DNA from 3 places in the Paenibacillus sp. EB106-06-01-XG199 genome. Region 2 is predicted to be linked to each of the others. Evidence: riboswitches for the same ligand, from Rfam matches in the RefSeq annotation. Region 2 holds a riboswitch; each other region holds the start of a gene.
What was found. Region 2 has a riboswitch for cyclic di-GMP ahead of AC3WT9_RS26040 (PA14 domain-containing protein). Riboswitches for the same ligand answer to the same signal wherever they lie in the genome.

Region 1: linked by a shared signal. The riboswitch ahead of AC3WT9_RS24505 (anti-repressor SinI family protein) and the one ahead of AC3WT9_RS26040 (PA14 domain-containing protein) in region 2 are both predicted to bind cyclic di-GMP.
Region 3: linked by a shared signal. The riboswitch ahead of AC3WT9_RS07635 (hypothetical protein) and the one ahead of AC3WT9_RS26040 (PA14 domain-containing protein) in region 2 are both predicted to bind cyclic di-GMP.

Annotation. Positions count from the first base shown of each region.
Region 1 covers NZ_JBYTDQ010000007.1:269,060-273,463, reverse strand. The annotation lists gene AC3WT9_RS24510 (2-oxoglutarate dehydrogenase E1 component) at 1-1,797, opposite strand, end outside; cyclic di-GMP riboswitch class I at 2,282-2,366, shown strand; gene AC3WT9_RS24505 (anti-repressor SinI family protein) at 2,394-2,546, shown strand; gene AC3WT9_RS24500 (helix-turn-helix domain-containing protein) at 2,646-2,978, opposite strand; gene AC3WT9_RS24495 (hypothetical protein) at 3,401-4,404, shown strand, end outside.
Region 2 covers NZ_JBYTDQ010000008.1:221,247-225,650, reverse strand. The annotation lists gene AC3WT9_RS26045 (glycosyl hydrolase) at 1-150, opposite strand, end outside; gene AC3WT9_RS26040 (PA14 domain-containing protein) at 358-2,757, opposite strand; cyclic di-GMP riboswitch class I at 2,770-2,850, opposite strand; gene AC3WT9_RS26035 (sugar phosphate nucleotidyltransferase) at 2,987-4,360, opposite strand.
Region 3 covers NZ_JBYTDQ010000002.1:381,373-385,776, reverse strand. The annotation lists gene AC3WT9_RS07650 (DUF4179 domain-containing protein) at 1-957, opposite strand, end outside; gene AC3WT9_RS07645 (RNA polymerase sigma factor) at 926-1,507, opposite strand; gene AC3WT9_RS07640 (hypothetical protein) at 1,628-1,894, shown strand; cyclic di-GMP riboswitch class I at 1,993-2,084, shown strand; gene AC3WT9_RS07635 (hypothetical protein) at 2,135-3,190, shown strand; gene AC3WT9_RS07630 (hypothetical protein) at 3,327-3,686, shown strand; gene AC3WT9_RS07625 (ketoacyl-ACP synthase III) at 3,731-4,404, shown strand, end outside.

The DNA of each region.
Region 1 (4,404 bases), on a different contig from region 2:
TGCCCAGTCCACGCGTTCTCCATCATTCAAAGCGTCTTTGCGGCGCTGTAGAATCCGCTCCAGCTTCGGATAGACCTGGAAGCCGTCCGGAACCGACAGCAGCTCCCGGTTAATTTCCTGCAGGTTGTCAAGCGGAACCGCTGTAGGGCGCTGCGGTGTAGGTGCGCTGTCCAGGGCAACTGAGGTTTTGGCGTCTGCGTTCTTATGCTTGCCTTCCTTCATCTTATCAAAGGCTTGCTGCAGTACGCCTTCGGCTTCGGCATTCATTGCCGTAACGTCTTCTACCGTGATGACGCGCTCCTCCTGTAACCGTTCCGCGTACACTTTGTATACAGTAGGATGATTGCGCACTTTACCATAAACAATCGGCTGTGTCGTTTCCGGATCATCCATTTCATTATGTCCGTGGCGGCGGTAGCCGATCAAGTCGATCACGAAATCCTTCTTGAACAGATTGCGGTAGGCGCTGGCCAAACGGACGGCTGCAATGCAAGCCTCCGGATCATCGGCATTGACATGCACAATCGGAATTTCATAGCCCTTAGCCAGGTCACTGGCATAGTGGGTAGAACGGGAATCCTCACTTTCCGTCGTGAATCCGATCCGGTTATTGACGATAATATGCACCGTACCGCCGTTCTGATAACCTTTAAGCTTGCCGATATTAAGGGTTTCGGCCACGATGCCTTCACCCGGGAAGGCAGCATCGCCATGCATCAGCACAGCCATGGCTTTATTGGTGTTTAGCTTAGGCAGACCCGGAGTGCTGCGGTCTTCCTGGGCCGCACGCGTGAAGCCCTCGACCACCGGATTGACGAATTCCAAGTGGCTGGGATTGTTGGCCAGAGTGATCCGTGTACGGACGGTTTCGCCTTCACGGACAGCGCGGTCAGCGCCGAGATGATATTTCACATCGCCGGTCCAGCCGTAGTTAATGCCCATGGAGCCTTCGGAAGGGAACAGCTCCTTGTTCGGCGAATGATGGAATTCCGAGAAAATAATATCATAAGGTTTGCCCAGGATATGAGCCAGGACGTTAAGCCGTCCGCGATGCGCCATACCCATCAGGATATGCTCGGCACCGTCATGAGCGGCAGCACGCACGATTTCATCCAGCATCGGCACCAAGGCGTCATTGCCTTCCAGGCTAAAGCGTTTCTGGCCGACAAAGGTTTTATGAAGGAAAGTTTCGAACTGCTCTACCTGAATCAGCCTTTTCAGCAATTCTTTGCGCTCTGTGTTGTTTAGAGGCGCGGGAGAGCTGGTAGATTCCGCCTGGCTGTTCAGCCAGCGCAGCTCCTGCTCGTCACGCACATGCCCGAATTCATAGGCAATGGTCTGCGTGTAGGCCTGGCGCATCCGGTGAACGGCATCCCAGGCCGTATGAACGTCATTCGGGGCATTCTCCCAGATCAGCGAGGCGGGCATAGCCATTAAATCCTCGCGGGTCAGATCATAGGTTTCGTACTCCAAATATTTCGCCATCGGATTGTTTCCCCGGTCCAGCGGGTCGATATTGGCGGCCATATGGCCATGTATGCGGATATTGGCGATCAGCTTGGATGCCCTTACGGCCTTTCTAAGCCACTCAGTATCTCCTGAAACCACAGGCAGCGGTGCCTGTTCAGCATCGGGAGCCAATGGAGGGGGGCCGGAACGGGTGAAAAGATCGCGGTAATTATGCTCTACTAAAGTTGGATCTTTTACAAATTGCTCATATTTCTCTTGGATGTAACCCAAATTGGGTCCGTAATACTTGCTCCACACAGTTTCGTTATAGGGATCTTTGGCTGCCATGAATACATCCTCCTAACGGATGAACTCCACGCGCGCCAAAATTTCGCCGGCGCCCTTGTGGAGCTTCGATGTTTGCGGTTTCATTCCTCATCTTATTGTGCAACTTTCAAGCCGGGTAATCAATTCATACTTTGGTTGAATCCGTTCGCAAAACGGTATGATTCAGTGCCTAATTCATACAGAACTATTATAAGTTTGGTTTCTTAACTATATGAAAATAATGCGGCGGTGTGATTGAAATGAATGAAATAAAAATGTTGTTTTCAGTTTTCATATATACATACATAGATAAAGAGGCTTGTTCTACAATTTTTTGGGATTATCGAGTAATTCGTACAAGCAGTTGGCAAAATAATCAATTATTTTCCGTTTCCATTTATACAATATTCCCATAAATCGACACACTTTTCGTGTAAGATATTGTATAATGTTATTGCGGATAACGGTTTCATGAATTTCTAGCCAGATCCTTTCATGTAAAGGATCCAGTAAAGGGTAAACCTGCCGAAAGACAGGGGCACAAAGTCTCGGGTCTAATGTAGAAATACTACGACGGCCGGACTGCCTGGGGACGCGTAATCTTAGGAGGAGATTTCTTGGATAAGTCCAACCAGGGGAACAACGGAGAACTGCAGACAGTTGATCTGGATTTAGAATGGGTCTATTTGCTGATGTCGGCTAAGCAGGCTGGCATCCAAGCGGATGAAATCCGCCAATTTTTTAATGAGAAGACTTTGCAGGCAATGTAGCGGTTGGTTGTTAATAGCTTTGTACATACAGAAAGGGCACAGCGGATCTCTCCGCTGTGCCCTTTCTGTATGACCGGCAGGAGAGGGAACCTGCATGAATCAGGAATCCTTCTGCTCCAGCCGCCATTTTTGATAGTCCAAGAACTCTTTGAATTCCCGCTTGCTTATACCCGAAGCCATAGCTTCCAGTACGAGCCGGGACCATTCTCCATCCAGAGGTGACTCTTGTACACCGGAAGGCTCTCCGTAAAGAAGCGCATGAATGGACACCTGAAGTGCGTCAGCGATTTTTTCAATAAATTGAATAGAGGGGTTGGATTGTATATTTCTTTCCACATTGCTTAAGTATGATTTCGCCACATCAGCCTTATCCGCAAGCTCCGAAAGAGACAAGCCTTTTTCCAGACGGAGATGGTGGATACGACTTCCCATATTATCTGGCACGATAAAAACGTCCCTCCGTACTTTTTGTTACAGTATATCAAATAACCGTAAGACGGACAAAGCACTATAGAATCAGTTCCGGTATGAATGATCCCCCTTTTATGTCGTTTCCACTCCACATCCCCATTATTTTTGTTTCCTCTGCGGTATCATTTAGATTTTTCATGCAAAAAACGTTCGTTAAAAAGTACGATAAACTGAGGAAAATGAAGCTTAAAGCAGGAAGTTAACTATAAATTGTTCTTTATTGAGAATATTGCAACAAAATGCGATTTTTGATTTGTAGGAGTAATGGCATATACTTACGTCATAGTTCTTTATAACGAACGAATAACGTTCGTCATAAAGGCTGGATGTTAATAGATTACCTTGTTTGCAGGAAATTGCAAGCAGCTAAAGGAGAGGCTCCTGTGAGGCTTTCACGTTCTTCCCGGAATAGAAACATCCGTCGGTATACGCTTCCCCAAATTGCAGGGATCGTAGTGATTTCGGCTTATGGCATCGGCCAAATTACAACGCCCACGTATGCATTGCTGACTGACGTCGCAGCAACCGAATCCTCCAATATCACCACAGCATTTGTGTTTCCAAGTACGGTCGATCACATTGCCAACCAAGCCAGCGAGGCGATGAAGCTTGCTGCCTGGCAGCGTGAAGCGGCGAGAGAGGCGTTAGCGGAGATAACGGACAAGAATACGGACTCGGAGACCGCAGAGGGACGTATTGGAGGTATTCAAGAGGCTGCTGCACAAACGCGTGAGGCTGCGGCCGGCGCGGCTGCCCTTTTAGCTGAGCTTCAAGGCTATCTAACACGCTCACAACTAGAGCTGGAGCAGCAAGTCAATGAAGTGAACCAGAGACTTTCTCCATATGAGGTCGATTTTAATCAATTAACAACCGCACAAAATAATGCTATCCCGGTATTCGAACAATTGCTCAGCCAAGCCAATCTGACGCTGGGCGAATTTCAGGAGATGGTTAGAAAGTTAAGCTCCATCAGAAGAGTGGACGCTTATGTGCAGGCAGCCTATCATCAGGCATCGACCGCGGCCGAACAGGCCAGGAGTTATGCGGACGAAACCTCGCTGATGCATACGGAGGCCGCTGACGTGATCCAAGGACTGAAAGAGGCTGAGAAGAAGGCGAAGCTCGAAGCGGAAGAAAAGGCGAAGCTCGAAGCTGGGAAAAAGGCGAAGCTTGAAGCCGAGGAAAAAGCGAAGCTCGAGGCTGAGAAGAAGGCGAAGCTTGAAGCCGAGGAGAAAGCAAAACTCGAGTCTGAGAAGAAGGCGAAGCTCGAAGCCGAGGAGAAAGCGAAACTCGAGGCTGAGGAGAAAGCGAAGCTCGAAGCCGAGGAGAAGGCGAAGCTTGAAGCTGAGGAGCAGGCAAAGCCTGATAAGGCTGCTGAGCCGGAAGC
Region 2 (4,404 bases):
TGAGGGATTGATAGGAGTGATGGCAGCAGCAGGTGTAACTATCGTCCGGGGAACCGGAAGACTCCTCGCTTCTGACCAAGGCAGCAGGGAAAATATTAATATAAGCGGTAAAATCGTATTAAACAGGCGGTACTTGCGGTAAGTGTTCAAATCGTAATCTCCTTTCTCCAGGGAACTACCGCCACGGCACACAGGATGCGTTCCTATGCAGATTCATACATCCCGAGGCCAAATGGGGGCTATAGCTTAGTAGCCCTGCTGATAAGCAGGGCCACTAAGAGTGGACTTTAGGAATTATAATTGTAACGTCTTAACCAGCACCCGCCGGTGAATACAGAAGCTAACCAGTCGCTCTGCTTAGGAAGCGGAAGGAAGAAACAGGGCGCTCGCAGGAACAGTACCCTTCACTTGGCTTGGGCTTTCCCACATTAGACGCGCTCTGGCATCCCCTTGATTCTCGTAATACTCCACTTTAATATCATATAGCTGCCCGGCATTCAGGCTGATGCTTCCCATGCGTTCGGTTCCACTCTGTTTCATCCAGCTGTCAATCACAAGACTGTCATTGACCCAAACGCGGATGCCGTCATCTGAAGTAGTATAGATTGTGTACGTTTCACTGTAGAGCGGCTTAATCTTGCCGCTCCAGCGTACGGAGAAGAAATCGATGCCGATTGCAGCATCCGGGGTGCCTTGACGCCAATTGAAATCAAGAATGGCGTCGTTACGTACAAGTGCCGGAGTGCCTGACAGCAGCATATTATTGAAATATTCTGCCTTTAGTCCATTCTCAGCAGGTGCTGCTGTCGGTGTTGGCACTGGTGTTGGTGCTGCTGTCGTTTGCACCGGTGTTGGCGTTGGAGCTGGCATCGGTGTTGGTGCTGCCGTTGGCATTGGTGCTGGCGTCGGTGTTGGCGTTGGTGCTGGCGTCGGTGTTGGTGTTGCCGTTGGCACCGGTGTTGGCGTTGCTGTCGGTGTTGGCACCGGTGTTGGTGCTGCCGTTGCCGTTGAGGCTGGTGCTGCTGTCGCCGCTAAAGCCGGTTTTGCAATCAGGCTGAGTGTACTGTCCAATTCTGTCTGGCTGGCAGCAGCTGCCCCGGCATTCACAAACAATGCGCTGGCCGGAACCGTCACTTTGGCTTGGCTTTGACTTTGCCACATTAAGCGGATATTCGCATCGCCGGCATTCTCGTAATACTCAACCTTGATGTCGTACAACTGACCGCCTGTTAAAGCGATGCTTCCGGTACGCTCGGCTCCGCTCTGTTTCATCCAGCTGTCAATGACAGCTTTACCGTTAATATAAACGCGGATACCGTCATCCGAAGTGGTAAAAAACTGATAAGTCTCACTATACGTTGGCTTGATTTGACCGGTCCAGCGGACGGAGAAGGAATCTATACCGATTGAAGGATCCGGCGAACCCTGGCGCCAGTTAAAATTAAGCAATGCATCATTGCGCACCAAGGCGGGCGTACCGGAAAGCGTCATGTTTTTGAAGTACTCTCCCTTAAGTCCGCTCACCACAGGCGCTTCCACTGAATCATTAGAGTCAGGCGTTGGTACAGGTGCTGGCGTAACCTTAGGTGTTGGCGTTGCCGTAGATGTTGCCGTTGGTGTTGGCGTCGATGTTGCCGTTGGCGTTGGCGTCGGTGTTGCCGTTGGCGTTGGCGTCGGTGTTGCCGTCGGTGTTGGCGCAGTGGCCGGTGCACTCCAACTCTTATATTGATCCCGGGTCAGTGTATAGCTATCGCTCATGAAACTCTTAATCGTAGTTGTGCTGTTTTTCTCATAGAGCATTTTTCCCCAGTTCATCATGAAAACGAAATTTTTCTGGGAGAGCTTCAGTTTGGCCGTGCTGGGCATCTCACCGTTCTCACCAATACCTATCGGTTTACCGGCAGCCAGACTAAGCAAACTGTCATAGTACTTATTCATATAATCGTTATCATATATATCTGCTGCAAGAACATCCACTTTGCTTGCGCCCGGATAGGTCAGCGCATAAGGATCGGACCAGGCATTCGGTGCATTAGGGTTCCATACCCACAACAGATTGTTTAATTGATGAACGTTCACGAAACGGTCATACATAATATTCCACAGTTCAGCAAAATTACTTTTCTTCCCCCACCAGAACCAGTTGCCGTTCATTTCATGATAAGGTCTCCAAAGTACAGGAACGCCCGCATCCCGCAAGCTTTTAAGAGACACCGCCACTTTATCCAGATCCGTGATCAGGCTGGCGTATTCTGTCGTGCCCGGCGTTACATACCTGTTAAATTCCGCTTGGGTGAGCGGCTTCTGCACATTGGACCAGAGGTACGCCGTCCCCGGCAGATTCTGATGAAAGGTCATTGTGACAATGCCGCCGTTCTTGTACCAGTTGATCGCGCTGTTCACCACATTCTTGCGCTGCGAAGCAGCCGTACTCTCCGACTGGCCGCTAATTACGCCAAGCTCATATCCGTGAAGAGCAGCATATTCTCCGCTTGTTCCCTTCAGCTTGTTGCTGAATTCATCCGGGCTCTCCAAATAATCGTGCTGTCCAGTGATAATCCCTTTTCCGGTAATGGAATAGAGATTACTAAGCAGCTTGACAGCTTCGGCTGAAGCGTCCGGATTAACCGGCACTGCTGTGCTTGATGAGGCTTCTGCGGTTGAAGGCGACAGCCCAAACCCTAAAGGCACAGTGGTTAACAATATGGCAAGAGACAACAATGTGGACAGCAGACGAGACTTACGGTAAGTTTTCAAAATTATCTTCCTTTCGGTAGCCAGGCTGCCACTCTTGCGAAGGCCCTATGGCTTTGCGTCCCTATCTTTCGATTAGGTTTGCCTTGTCGTTTTGGAAGGATTTATCCCTCTTACCGTAAGTATCGTCCCTATGAAGTTTTTATTTAGAGCATTAATAAAAATAGATTAATAAATGGTTCTAAATGCCTGTTTTAGATTTGCAACAATTGGTTAAATAGATTATTTAGGCCTACGAGATAAACTGTTGCAAAGCTATATCTTCCCAATCCAAGGTGATGCGGATGTTATCCTCTTCTACCAGTTCCGAACCGGTCTGTACCTCAATAAACTCTACATCCGTCAGCGCAAGGATCGCATGTTTGGTGCCTTCCGGTATACGAACCACATCTCCTGCCTTGACATTATGCATCTTCTCATTAATCACAATGCTTGCTTCACCGCTGACAAATGTCCAGATTTCACTTCGTTTATGGTGCAGCTGGTAACTGATATTTTTACCCTCTTCGATAAAAATCCGTTTGGTCAGCACTTCATTTCCCTCATCGTATTTCACATAATCTATGACTTTATAATGGCCCCAGCGGCGTTCTTCGTACATCGGTCTTTGTTCAAAAGACTTCAGCACTTCCTTGATTCTCGGACTCTCCGCTTTATGGGTAACCAAAATCCCGTCCGGGCTGGCAGCGATAATCAGATCCTTCGCACCGATCACCGTAATCGGAATATCCAGCTCATTAATCAGGCATGTGCCTTCGGAATCCGCCGTCACGAACCCTTTGCCTACATGATTGCTGTTCATTTCTTCAGTTAGCGTGTTCCAGGTTCCCAGATCCTTCCAGAACCCGGCATAAGGCTGAACTACGATTTTCTCCTCTTTTTCCACCACTTCATAGTCAAAGCTGATGGAAGCAAGCAGTTTGTACTGCTTCTGCAGTTCCTCATAGTTCAGCGGCAATCCCTTACGCTGCAGAATATCAAGCAGATAACCCAGGCGGAACGCGAACACGCCGCAGTTCCAGAGGGCATTCCGGCTGATCAGTTCCTCGGCCTGCTCACGGTCAGGTTTCTCCTGGAAGTGGCTTACCTGCAGATAGCCGCTTGCTCCCGCCTCAGCGCTGGTAGGAATGATGTATCCGTATTTTTCTGAAGCATGCTCGGGTACTACACCCATTAGCGCCAGGTTCGCTCCGCTCTCCTGCATCGTTTGCTCAAGCTGCACTACTGTATCGAAGAAGGCGGCTTCCACATAAGGATCGACCGGGAGGATGGCCACGGTCTCGCTTGGCGAAACGCCTTCCATGGAATACAGGTAGGCTGCTGTCAGGGCAATCGCCGGAAACGTATCGCGGCGTTCCGGCTCAACGATGATAGGCACCTCGCTGCCAAGCTGGCTCTGAATCATTTCCACCTGGCTGCGGCCGGTAGCCAGATAAGCCGAACCCGACATATTAGCTTCCTCCAGCTGCCGCCATACCCGTTGCACCATGGATTCCGGTTCCCCCGTTGGGCTCTCAAGTACCTTCAGAAATTGCTTCGAACGTGAATCGTTAGACAATGGCCAGAGACGTTTACCTGAACCGCCTGATAGAAGTACCAGTTTCATATGGAACCCTCCTCATTATGTGTTGACGCAAAAATATCGGATTG
Region 3 (4,404 bases), on a different contig from region 2:
AGCGTTATTAAGATTGGCAGAAATAAGGCTGGCTGCCTCTCCAGTAAGCGAGGTGTTGAATTTCAGTGTGACACCTGCAGGTGTATGCATTACTTGATCCATCTCCAGCTTCATCCCATCCGGAGTTTTATAGACATGGTCCTTCAAATCTGTGGTTACCGATAATGCCTGTGCTGCGGTCATATCTGCTTCATAGCTAAAACTCCAGTCTCCGGCGACTACCTTTTCTGTTTCACTGTTTGAAGCCAGTTCATGAATATTGCCTTGAATAACTACGGTGCTTCCTGGGCCTTCATCAGGGAATACGTAAGTCAACAGCAGAGAGGCTTGACCAGAGTTTCCATAAATGTCACTGGCCAAGGGCATGATCTCTTTCAGTTCTCCGATGTTGTGTCCTTGTTCATCATGGATTTCCAATTGGCTGGTATTAAATTTGGACATTGCGTCGTTGGCAGCATGTCCGGTTTTATCCGTAATGCTAATGTTAAGCACCAAACGGGTAGGATCAGCCACTACGTCCTGCAGGACAAAGGTATAGCCTTTATCGGTTTTCTCTATGCCAGGCTGCTGCACCACTCCGAGTATTTTGGCGTCCAGAAGACCAAGCTCTGCCCACTGGTTGGCAAGGAGGAACGGCTTCTGTGGAGGGTTGGACAGCGTCTCTGACACTGTACCTGATTTGCCTATAAAGAACAGTAATGAAGCAATTCCTATCACTGCAGCAACAGTGCTGCCCCACTTTAAACCTCCTTTTAGGGTGCGGCCCGTTTGCATTCCGGATATCTCGGATAATTGTTGCCCGGAGGCAGGCAGTATCTCTGTATTGCGAACTTGTTCCATAACGCGCTCTGTGAAATCATCAGCTAGATTAGAGCTTGTATACAATTGTGAATCCGTCAATAGATCGTTATCAGTGCCGGACAAGTCATTGTGATTGGTGTAAGCCCATTTTTTCATTGGAACCCTCCCTGGATTTCGACCATTGTTTCTTCAGCTTTTGACGGGCGCGGTGGAGACAATTTTTGACCTGATGCATAGGCATTCCCGTTATCGCTGAGATTTCCTCATAGGATAATTCATTGGTATAGCGAAGCAGCAGTACAATCCGGTATCGTTCTGGAAGCTTGGACAATTTCCGGTGCATTTCAAGCTCGTCTTCCTTACGCATATACTGCTCTTCAGGGGTTGGCCCGCGATCCTTCTCCTCCAGTAAGTTACTGCTTGTTAGGCCTGGGGATTTCCGCCTTTTCAGTGACCTGAAGTGGTTGATCGCAATGGCGTACAGCCAAGCCGCAAAGCTTGATTGGCTATGATGCCCGCGGAGTTTCTGGTATGCCTTAATAAATGTTTCCTGGGCCAAATCCTGTGCATCCTGGTGACTGGCGCCCATACCGAGCAGCAGACGATACAAGCTTGACTTGTATTTGTCTACAAGTACCGCAAAGGCCTCCCGGTTGCCCTGCAGCACTTCGGCAATGATTTGTTCGTCGTTTTCCTGTGCCTTCATCCAGTGCCTCCAATTGATTTATTTGTATATAAGACGCACCAGCGCCACAATATTTCTCACTTTTAATAAAAAAGAAAGATTATGTTCAGATCATACTACACATTGCAGGGGGAAGAGAGAATGAAACAAGACGAAGCAATCCGTCAGGTAGGCCTGGCCGTAAAGGGTGATCCGGCAGTCAGGGCGGTATTTCTGAAAGGCGCACATGCCAGAGGAGAGCAGGATGCTTACTCGGATGTTGATTTGTACTGTTTGGTCCACAGCGAGGGCTTGACAGATTTTTTAGCGCGCAGAATATCCCATATGGAGAGCTATAAACCACTGATATTCTGGTCAAACGGATCTATGCACTATCGTAGCCAAACAGATACAGCGAACAATATTTGAATGTGAGAAAAAAGGAGGATAATGACTGCTATTGTCGAATTATAAATTTAGATAGATAATAAATACCAAAATATGTTTGTGATTCGGAAGCGCCAGCTGATGAACAAAGGCAACTCCGCCGAAAGGCGGAAGACGCAAAGCCACCGGTCTAAACCGCTCACGAAAGCGGCATGACAGCGGGGACGCTCATGTAGTTTGGTTTTTTGTTGTCTAAATACAACAAAAGGAGAATAAAAAAACATGTTTTTGAAGATTCGCCACAAATTGAGGCCAGGCTTAACGTTTATTCTGGCTGCGGTCTTGGCTGCAGGCCCCCTGATTGCCACTCCGGTCCACGCAGCTGCGAAGTACACTTTTACGGATGTCAAAACTGCATATAACATGCCGCTTGACTACAACTACAAGTTCACAGGTGACACGATCGCTTCACTGGAGAAGGATAGCAAAGGGGCTTATCAGCTGTACTTACATAACTGGAAGAAGAAGACGACGGAGAAGGTCACTTCAACTAACACGTTCAAAACGAACTTGCAGCTCCTGGGAGACAGTGTTTATTATTATGAGTCCACAATTGAAGTGACTAAGCAAATTAATATCTACCCGAAGAAGCTGGTACAGTACAATTTGAAAACCAAAAAAACAAGCGAGCTTCCGCTGGAAGTGAATAATCCGGAATTACTCGGTGTGGGTGATAAATATTATGCACACAGCAGTAGCTCATATTTTTACTTCACTAACAAAACGACGCTGGAAACCCAGACCATTAATGATCTCGGTTTTGATCAGGTCTACCAGTTTGTAGATGACAAGTTCATCTATAGCAAATGGGACACCGGCACGTTGTATCTGTATGATCTGCCAAGTTCAAAAACAACTGAGATTTATAAGCTGAAAGAAAATGAATCCTTCAACCTCGTAGCTTCGAATGGTAAAGATATTGTCTGGATGATTGACTCCAAAGAAGTGGATACTGCCGGCAAGACCAAAAATTACTTCATTTATATGACGATGGACCGCAGTAAAGCCGGAGCCCCGGTAAAAGTATTGCTTAAACGTGAATGGGTTATTGGCGACCGGAATGATCTATTAATCGTGGGTGACAATTATGCGGTGTTCTCGGAAATGATGAACAATAAACTGTTAGCCCGCGGAGTGAACCTCCGAAACGGGGAACTCTTTTTGCTTGGGGAACGAAACCGCAGTGCGGACAATTTTGTGTATTTTAATAAAGACACTTTGATCTCACGCGACGCGAATGACTATATTGTGCTTCGTACAATAGTCAGAACACCATAAATAAATTTTTAGAAACTATCAAAAAAAAGTGCAATTTGATGATAGCAGTAAAGCGGTAAATCTTGGGTATTAACCTATTTCCAATGAATCCCGCAATCACAAATTGAAAAAAACAACTAGAGGAGTGCGTTAAAAAATGATCGCAGAAACTAAAATGTACCCGGAATTCAACACCATCTTCATCAGCTTACATGGATTTGCCGAATTGGCTGAAACGGTAAAAGAAGTGGAAATATTCGAGGCGTCCATGCCGACCTTGCCGATTCACGAGATGTCTCTGATTATTGACTGCAATGATATGGCGCCCTTCAAGCCGGAGATATTGCCGGTTCTGGAACGCTGCTATGTGCTGTATAACGGATTTAAACATGCGGTTCTGGTGAATCCGAAGAAAGTGGTAGCCAAATCTCAATTACAGAGAGTAGCTCCAAGCGCCGGATTTAAAGGACATTTTGTGGACACGGTGGAAGAGGCATGGGCAATCGTTAAATCCTAAATCCTAAATCGTATATCCTAAATCTAAGCAGAGGGTGGTCGACCATGGCTAATGTCAAAATAATAAGCACCGAAGTGTACCATCCTGCCTATAAGATCAGCAATGAGGAATTGGCTCTGCAGGCCGGATCTTCAGCGGACAAGCTTATCGGCATTTGGGAGTTCTTTGGCCGTAAGAATCGTTATTACGCGGCGGACTATGAAGAGAGCACGCTTTATATGGCTATTGAAGCATCCAAAAGGCTATTGAAGAGCTGCGGGCTCAGCGGAAGCGATTTGGATATGATCGTATTCTCCTCAGGAACACATGATTTCAGCGCTCCGACAGATGCTGCATTTGTGCATCAGGCGCTGGAGGGTAAAGATTCCTGCATTATCTATGACAGCAATGCCAACTGTGTAGGTATGGTTGTCGCTGCTGACCAAGCAGCCCGATCCATGATATCCACTCCCAGAGTTAGATACGCACTCATTGTAGGGTCGGAGCAGATTGCCCGTTTCTACAAAGAAGGTGACCTGGCGTCCAAGGGCCTGTGCGGAGATGCAGCCTGTGCGGTTCTGCTGGAGAGAGTGGAGGATACGGACTCCGGCCTGATAGATTCGGCGTACTACACCAATACGCAGAAGGCGGAGGATATGCAGTTCCCTGCCGGAGGCATGACACAAATGTACGGAGAACATCTGTCGCTTGAAGAGAAAAAAATCTATCTTCATCCGGA